One region of the Arthrobacter sp. BI5 genome, then DNA from elsewhere that is predicted to be linked to it. Evidence: predicted binding sites of a transcription regulator. Region 1 holds the regulator's gene; the other holds the start of a gene.
What was found. The regulator LexA, encoded in region 1, represses DNA repair genes until DNA is damaged. The targets are predictions, from matches to a motif close to TCGAACANNTGTTCGA.
Positions count from the first base shown of each region.

Region 2: AC1MED_RS00405 (shikimate dehydrogenase) is a predicted target of LexA. The motif match lies at 1,660-1,675, and genes of this name have one in related genera.

Region 1 is NZ_CM155264.1:1,526,468-1,530,880, reverse strand. Features, by position in the region: gene AC1MED_RS06945 (histidinol-phosphate transaminase) at 1-953, opposite strand, end outside; gene AC1MED_RS06940 (LysM peptidoglycan-binding domain-containing protein) at 1,045-1,437, opposite strand; gene lexA (transcriptional repressor LexA) at 1,827-2,576, shown strand; gene AC1MED_RS06930 (ATP-dependent DNA helicase) at 2,814-4,413, opposite strand, start outside.
Region 2 is NZ_CM155264.1:80,972-85,384, forward strand. Features, by position in the region: gene AC1MED_RS00400 (bifunctional sugar phosphate isomerase/epimerase/4-hydroxyphenylpyruvate dioxygenase family protein) at 1-668, opposite strand, end outside; gene AC1MED_RS00405 (shikimate dehydrogenase) at 668-1,549, opposite strand; gene AC1MED_RS00410 (IclR family transcriptional regulator) at 1,710-2,609, opposite strand; gene AC1MED_RS00415 (MFS transporter) at 2,836-4,155, shown strand; gene AC1MED_RS00420 (ATP-dependent DNA ligase) at 4,303-4,413, opposite strand, start outside.

The DNA.
Region 1 (4,413 bases):
TCGAGGCCGCCGAAGAAGACGTAGTTCGAGTCGGAGGCGGCGGGCTTGAGGCCCATCCGGGTCAGCTCCGTCACGATCCGGTCGCGCTGGCGCTTGATGTCCTCGACGTCGGCCATCAGTGCCACCCGGTGGCGAAGGGCGGCCAGCGCCGTCGCCTGGGTGATGGCGGAGAGGTGGTACGGGAGCCGGACCAGGCGCAGCGCATCGGTGACCTCCGGGGCCGCTGCCATGTAGCCGAGCCGGGCCCCGGCCAGGGCGAAGGCCTTGCTCATGGTGCGCGAGACGATGAGCCGCTCGCGGCCGGGCAGCAGGGTCAGGGCGCTGGGCGTGCCGTCGTGGGCGAACTCGTGATAGGCCTCGTCGACGATCACGATGGTCTGGCTGGCTTCGCCGGCTTCGTAAACGGCCTCGACGACGTCGAGCCCCAGGCCGGTGCCGGTGGGGTTGTTCGGTGAGCAGAGGAAGACGACGTTGGGCTTCAGCTCCCGGACCTGGCGGGCTGCCGATTCCGCGCTGAGCCCGTAGTCCTCGGCGCGGACCCCGACGATGTATTCGGTGTCCGTGCCGGCGGCGAGCAGGGGGTACATCGAGTACGTGGGCGGGAAGCCGAGCGCGGTGCGGCCCGGGCCGCCGAAGGCCTGGAGGATTTGCTGCAGGACCTCGTTCGAACCGTTGGCTGCCCAGATGTTGCCGGCGTCCAGGCCGTGGCCGAGGTACTCGGCGAGGGCTTCGCGCAGTTCGGTGAACTCGCGGTCCGGGTATCGGTTCAGTCCCGCCGCGGCCTCCGTCACGGCCTCGGCGATGGCCGCGCGGACGTCGGCCGGGACGCCATGGGTGTTCTCGTTGACGTTCAGCAGGATGGGGACATCCAACTGGGGCGCACCGTAGGGGCGCAGTCCCCGCAGATTGGTCCGGAGGGGCAGTCGGTTGAGGCGCTCTAGCTGGTCAGTCACCTGCCCAGTTTAAGTGAGACCGGCCCCGGCCCCGAAACTGTGACCGTCCGGGGCCCTCCCGGGCGGCCGACGGCAGTCTTCCAGGGGTGGTCTATTTGGCGGGTACGTAGAGCTGCTGGCCGGGGATGACCCGCGCGGCTTCGAGGTTGTTCAGCTGCACGATGTCGGCAACAACGTCGCGGGGGTCCCGCTCCGGGGCGACTTCACCGGCGATGGCCCAGAGCGACTCCCCCGGCTGGACCGTCACGGTGACGGTCGGTGTGAGCGAGAGCTCCGCGGCCGAGTCGGCGGCCTTGGCCGGGGCGTTCAGGAACCCGGCCAGGGAGAGGACCAGGGCGGCCAACAGGATCAGCGGCAGGCCGAAGAAGACGAAGCGTCCTCGGCGGGTCAGCCTCAGCGGAGCCTGCCGGGAGGCAGCAGCGGGTGCCGCCTCCTGAGCGGGAGCGGAAACCGACGAACCGGAAATAGCGCTTACTGCTGACATGAGCTGAGCCCTCCTGGACTTATCTGTGCCGCCCGGCGTACTCCACGTACCTGCCGCCAACCGGCCGAACCATCGAACGCATTACCTTCGATCGCGAACCCTCGAACACGAAACTTCGAACACACCGCCGAATCCTAAGAACCGGCAAGGCCTCGAAACTTCGAACACATATTCGAACTTCGCTGTTTCTGTTTTAGCACTTATGAACGAACATTGTCGAGACTCGCTAGAACAAATGTTTGAAAAACCCTGGCGGCTGCCCTACTTTTGAATCACAGGACAACCACTTGGGTTGGTCAGCAACAGTTGATCAGCGGGGTCTGACATTGTTCGGACCGAACGGTCCCGGCAGCCACGGCAGCCGGGCGGAATGGAAAGGCATGGCGAACATGGCAGCACAAGCCGCCGGCGGGAGGGCCGCGCAGCGGAGCCCCCAGACCGGTCGGGCGCCGAAGAGCCTTACCGTCCGTCAGAAGAAGATCCTGGAGACCATCCAGCGTTCCGTGACAGACAACGGCTACCCGCCCTCCATGCGCGAGATCGGCGACACCGTCGGGCTGGCCAGCCTTTCCAGCGTCACCCACCAGCTCTCGCAGCTGGAAAAGCTCGGCTACCTGCGGCGTGACCCCAAACGTCCCCGCGCCATGGAAGTGCTGATGCCGCTGACCCTGGACGAGGGTGCCACCACGATCTCCGGCGTGGAGAAGTCCAGCGGCCTGCGCGCCGTCGGCGGCCAGGCAGTCGCGGAACTCGCCAGCGCCACGGACACCGCGATGGTCCCGTTTGTCGGCCGTATCGCCGCAGGCGGCCCGATCCTGGCAGACCAGGTGGTGGAGGACGTGATGCCGCTGCCGCGCCAGCTGGTGGGCCACGGTGAACTGTTTATGCTCCGGGTGGCCGGTGATTCGATGATCGACGCCGCCATCTGCGACGGCGACTGGGTCGTCGTCCGGCGCCAGAACGATGCCGTCAACGGCGACATCGTTGCCGCCCTGCTCGATGACGAGGCCACGGTCAAAACCTTCCGCCAGCGCGACGGCCACACCTGGCTGCTCCCGCAAAACACCCAGTACGAGCCGATCCTCGGCGACCATGCCGTCATTATGGGCAAGGTCGTCTCGGTGCTGCGCTCCCTGTAGTCTCCCGCGCCGGCTTCCCTGCCACACCCCTGCCAGCCAGATCCCACCGGCAGCTCGAAGGCCCCGTCCGCAGTTCCGGACGGGGCCTCCTTGCGTTCCCGCCCGGTTGTTGGCACCGCGACGGCGCGCGGGGCCGCCGCAGCCGCGGGAACCCGGCCCCGCCGGCCCCGGGGCGTGGAAGAACCGGGCGGGAACGCCAGCGCCGGCCTCGGGTACTCTCGTCGGCGCGGCCTCCGGCTACTTGGCGGGTTGCTGAGCCTGTACCTTTGCCGGGGTCGCCTTGCTGAGGCGCTCGAGGGCTGCCAGCGCCACCGACGGGTCGGTGGTGGGCCAGAACGGCGGCAGCGCGGCCCGCAGGAACGCGCCGTACCGTTCGGTGGACAGCCGGGAATCGAGGACCGCCACCACGCCCTTGTCCGACGTCGAGCGGATCAGCCGTCCGGCTCCCTGGGCGAGGCGGATCGCTGCGTGCGTCGCCGAGACGCTCATAAACCCGTTGCCACCGGACTGGGCCACCGCCCGGGAGCGGGCCGTCATCAGCGGATCATCGGGCCGCGGGAACGGGATCCGGTCGATCACCACGAGGCGGCAGGAGTTTCCGGGCACGTCGACGCCCTGCCAGAGCGACATGGTGCCGAAGAGGCAGGTGTCCGGCTCATCGGCGAACTGCTTCACCAGCGCGGTCATAGTCGATTCGCCCTGGCAGAGTATGCTCAGCCCCAGCCGGGGCCGCATCGCCTCGGCCGCCTCCTCGGCGGCGCGCCGCGACGAGAAGAGGCACAGGGCTCCGCCGCCGGAGGCGCGGATCAGCTTCTCAAGCTCGTCGAGGGCTTCCGGAGAGGTCCCCCGGCCCGGCTTGGGCAGGTGCTTGGCGACGTAAAGGATGCCTTGTTTGGGATATTCGAAGGGGGATCCGACGTCGACGCCGGTCCAGCTGGGTGCGCCGGGGCCCACCAAGCCGAGGCCTCCGGCTGCCGGTTCGAAGGCCGAACCGATGGCCAGGGTTGCCGAGGTGAGCACGACGGTGTGGTCGGCGAACAAACCTTCGCGCAGCCGCCCGGCAACGCTGAGCGGAGCAACGTTGATCAGGGCGGGCGCGGACTCATCCGGCTGCGAGTAGCCCTGTTGCGGGTCAAAGCTGCTGTTGCGGGAGAACCAGACCACTTCCCGGTTCTCCTTGGCGGCCAGGAGCCGTTCGCAGAGCTCCAGGATCACCATCAGCCGGGACCGCGCGAGCTGCCGGCCGCCGTCGGCGGTGTTGGCGCTGTCGCCCTTGGAGTCCGAGAGCGCGGCGCGGCAGGCGTCTCGCAGCTGGTCGACGCAGTCGAGTTGTTCGCTGTTCAAGCCGTTGGGCATGAGTCCGCTGGGAACCCCCTCGATGGCGAGTTCGAGGTTGGACGCAGCGTTGTTGAGCGCGTCCACGGTGATCCCGGTGTGTTTGCGGGCCCCGGAGGCGGCGGCGTGCACCATGGCCACGGACAGTTGGCCGGACACGGCACCGGTGACCCGGTCCTGGAGTTCGTGCGCCTCGTCGACCACCACTACGTCGTATTCGGGCAGCACGGCGAGGCCCTCGAAGGCGCTGACGGCCAGCATGGCGTGGTTGGTGACCACCACGTCGGCGTCGGCGGCGTTTTGCCGGGCCAGTTCGGAAAAGCATTCGGCGGCGAGCGGGCATTTCTGCGCGCCCAGGCACTCCATCGAGGTGACGGAGACCTGCCGCCAGGCGCGGTCGGTCACGCCCGGCATCAGCTCGTCGCGGTCCCCCGCCTGCGTCTCCTCGGCCCATTCGCGGAGCCGGACGACCTCCTTGCCGAGCTGCGAGGAGGGGCCGCCC
Region 2 (4,413 bases), 1.4 Mb from region 1:
AACTTGGCGAGCTCGAACTGCCCCTCGCCCGGGAAGACCCGGTAGTGCCGGCTCCAGGACAGCACGTCCATGGACAGCTTCGGCGCGTCCGCGACCTGGACGAAGAAGATCTTCTCCGGGTTGAACTGCTCGATCGGGGCGGTGTCCCAGTCCCGGGACAGGATGTGGAAGGAGTCCAGGCAGGTGCCCAGGTTCGGGTGGTCCACCAGTTCCACCAGGCGGTGGGCGTGTTCATAGTCGTTGACGTACTTGCCCCAGGCCAGGGCCTCGTAGGCGACCTTCACACCGTGCTCACCGGCGAGGGCGGCGAGCCGGGACAGTTGCGCGGCGCGGAGCTCGTCGTCGTCGATGCTGGCGGTGGCCACATTGGAGCAGACCAGGATGGTGTCCATGCCCAGCCGGGACATCAGCCGGAACTTGGCCTCCGCCCGGCGCAGGTTCGCCGCGAGCAGCTCCTCCGGAACGCTGTCGAAGTCGCGGAACGGCTGGTAGAGGTCAAGGCTGAGGCCCAGGTCCGCGGCCATCGCCCGGATCTCCTCCGGGCTCAGCGACGACGTCACGAGGTCCTGCTCGAAGATTTCAATCCCGTCGAAGCCGGCGACGGCGCAGGCCTGCATCTTCTCCTTCAGGGTGCCGGAGAGGCAGACGGTGGCGATTCCGGTGCGCATCAGGCGGCCACCTCTTCGGCGGCGACGAGCTCCAGGAAGTGGGCCCGCATCCGGTCCGCGTCGGCCTCGAGACCGGTGAAGATCCGGAACGCGTCGGCGGCCTGCCCCACCGCCATCCGCCCGCCGTCGAGCACCTCGCAGCCCCTGGACCGGGCTTCGCGGACCAGCTCGGTCTCGATCGGCCGGTAAACGATGTCCGCGACCCAGTGCCGGGACTCCACCAGGGACATGTCCAGCGGGACGCCGGGGTGGGCGGCCATGCCCACCGGCGTGCAATGCACCAGCCCGTCGGCGAGCGGCATCAGCTCCGGCAGCTCCGCCGTCGTACGGGCCGTGACCTGGCTGTCCGGGAAGAAGCCGGCCAGTTCGGCCGCGCGGGCGGCGCAACGGGCCGCGTCGGTGTCCACGAGGTCCAGCTGCCGGACTCCGGCGGTCAGCAGGGCATAGGCGACGGCGGATCCGGCGCCGCCGGCGCCGAGCTGCACAACACGGTCCAGCTTCGCGCCGGGCAGGCCGGTAGCCAGGGCGGAGGCGAAGCCGGAGAAGTCGGTGTTGTGGCCGATGAAGCGGCCGTCCTCGATGGTCACGGTATTGACGGCACCGAGGCGCCGGGCGTCCGGTGAGATCTCGTGGAGGTGTTCGAGCACCAGCTGCTTGCAGGGGTGGGTGATGTTCAGTCCGTTGAAGCCGAGCCGGTGGGCGCCGGTCAGGAGTTCTCCGACGGCCTGGCCGGGAAGGCCCAGTTCGGTGAGGTCGATGGGGCGGTAAAGGTACCGGAGGCCCTGTACGTCGCCTTCGCGCTCGTGCATGGGGGGCGTGAGGGACGGCGTGACGCCATCGCCTACCAGGCCCACGAGGAAGGACTCTGCTCGGTTGCTCATCCGTCTAGCTCCTTTGACAACGGCACTCGGCGGCCGCGAAGTAGGCGGCGGGCCGGGTGATAGGGATTACATTAGCGCAAGTGTTCACATATTGCACGGATGTTCTTATGTCGAACACTCGTTGATGACTTTTGGGGTGGACCCGGGAGATCCGCCGGTTTCAGCCCTGGGGAAGGCGGGCCGAGAGCTCGGCCGCGGCGGCCTGGAGCAGCGGCACGAGGGCCACCAGGGCTTCCATGCTCATCCGGAAGACGGGTACCGCGGTGGCCAGCGAGGCGAAGGCGTGGCCCTGCGAATTGAAGACCGGGACGGCTACGGCACGCATGCCCAGCTCGTTCTCCTCGTCCATGGTGGCGTAACCGCGCTTGCGGACCAGCTCGATCTCGGCCCGGAAGGCGTCCCGGTCCGTGATGGACAGGTCGGTCAGCGGCTCCAGCTCAAGGTCCTCCACCAGCTGCTGCCGCGTGGCGTCGTCGGCAAACGCGACGAGCGCCTTGCCCACGGACGTGGTGTGCAGGGCACCGAGGTGGCCCGGATCGGACGTGACGCGGAAAGTCTGCGGACCGTCCACCTTGTTCACGGTGAGGTGGTGCTGCCCGTCGCGGACCGACAGGATGGTGGCCTCGCCGGTCTCCTCGGTGACGCGCCGCAGGATGGGGAGCGCGGTGCCGGCAAAACCGTGGTGGTTGGAGACCCGCTGGCCGAGCTGGAAGACGCGCAGGCCCAGGTGGTAGCGGCGGCCGTCGGCCTCGTAGTCGACAAAACCGTCCCTGGTCAGCGAGCCGAGCAGCCGGTAAGTGGTGCTGAATGGCAGCTCCGCGCGGCGCGACAGCTCGGCGGCGCTGGCCCCGCGGGGCTCGTCACCCAGCAGGACCAACAGCCCCAAGGCCTTGCCGACCATGTCGGTGCGCGAGTCTTCCTTGGCGGGTTTCGCCGGCTTGAGCGACTCGTCCACCTGGAGGGCCGTGGCCGGCTTCAGGGCTTCGTCCGGACCGTCGCCGGGGGCTTCCGCGGGGGTGTCGGCGGCAGGGGCCGCCTCTGTGTCTTGGTTCACACTCATGGATCGATGTTCTCACATGATGAGAGCTATTGCTAGATCGTGATTATTTTTCTTGACAAGTGATGGCGCTCACAGCCATGCTTGCTACATCGCACAAGTAGCTCCCACCATGTGGCTACTAGTCCGGGTCTTTCCTCGGTCCACCGGCTGCCGCACACTCGAAGCCAGCGGCCGGCGAGACCTTCCCGATCCATCCGCGACAACGTCGTCACACCAAAGGAACACCATGAGCCAGACACTCCCGTCTACGACGCCGGGCACTGCCGCACCGGCCGGGACACCAAAGAAGGCGGCCCTCGCCAGCTTCCTCGGCAGCGCCGTCGAGTACTACGACTTCTTCATTTTCGGTTCCGCCGCCGCGCTGATCTTCCCGAAGGTCTTCTTCCCGGACGCGGGCGCCAACGCCGCCATCATGTCCTTCGCGACCTTCGGCTTCGCCTACGTGGCGCGGCCGGTCGGCGCCGTCATCCTGGGCCACTTCGGTGACCGGGTGGGCCGCCGCAAGGTCCTGATGTTCACCCTGCTGCTGATGGGCGCCTCCACCTTCCTGATCGGCTGCCTGCCGGACTTCAAGACCGTCGGCTGGTGGGCTCCCGCGCTGCTCGTCGTGGCCCGGCTCTGCCAGGGTCTTTCCGCTGCCGGCGAGCAGGCCGGCGCGTCGTCCATGACCCTGGAGCACGCACCGGACAACCGCCGCTCGTTCTTCACCTCCTGGACCCTGACCGGCACCCAGGGCGGCCAGATCCTTGCCGCGCTCGTCTTCATCCCCGTCCTGGCCCTGCCGGACGAGATCAAGTACGGCATCGGCTGGCGCATTCCGTTCTGGCTCAGCGCCGTCGTCGTGGTGGTTGCGTTCTTTATCCGCCGCACCCTGCACGAGCCGCCCGCCTTCGAGGAAGCCCAGAAGAGCGCCCAGATCTCCAAACTCCCCGTCGCGGACCTGCTCAAGCACCACTGGCGCGACGTCCTGCGCGTGGTTGCCTGCGCCTTCATCGCCGCCGTCTCCACCGTGTTCGGGACCCTGGCGATCGCCTATGCCAAGAACGTCGCCAACGTGGACGGCACGATCACCCTGTGGCTCGTCGTCGGCGCCAACCTGGTCGCCCTCGGCACCCAGCCGCTCTTCGGCAAGCTGGCCGACCGGATCGGCCGCAAGCCCGTCTTCATCTACGGCGCGCTGTCCAGTGCAGTCCTGACCCCGGTGTTCCTGCTCAGCCTCGAATCCGGCAGCGTCCCGCTGATGTTCCTCGCCGCCATCGGCTTCTTCTCCTTCGGCTACGCGGCCTCCAACGCGGTCTGGCCTTCCTTCTACGCCGAAATGTTCAGCACCAAGGTCCGCTTCTCCGGACTGGCGATCGGCACCCAGCTCGGCTTCCTGATGGCGGGCTTTGCCCCGGCCATCGTGGCGGCCATGGGCGGCATCAAGCCCGGCGGCTGGGTCCAGATCACCATCTTCACCGGCATCATCTGCGTCATTGCCGCCGTCTCGGCCCTGACCGCCAAGGAAACCTTCAAGGTTCCCACCAAGGAGCTCGGCCTGCGCTAAGGTCCCCGACGCTCCTGCCCGGTTCTGCCCGGAAAAGCCCGGCGTGTTACCGCAACACGCCGGGCTTTTCCGCGTGTCGGGGCAGCGGACGGCGGAAGAACCGGGCTGGAGCGTCGCGGGGAACGCCCGACGCCGAACCCCGGGCCCCTAAGAGCGGCCGGCGCCCAGCACGGCGGCCAGGTCGTAGCTGACCGGTTCCTCCAGCTGGGCGTACGTGCAGGAGGTCGGCTCCCGGTCCGGCCGCCAGCGCACAAACTG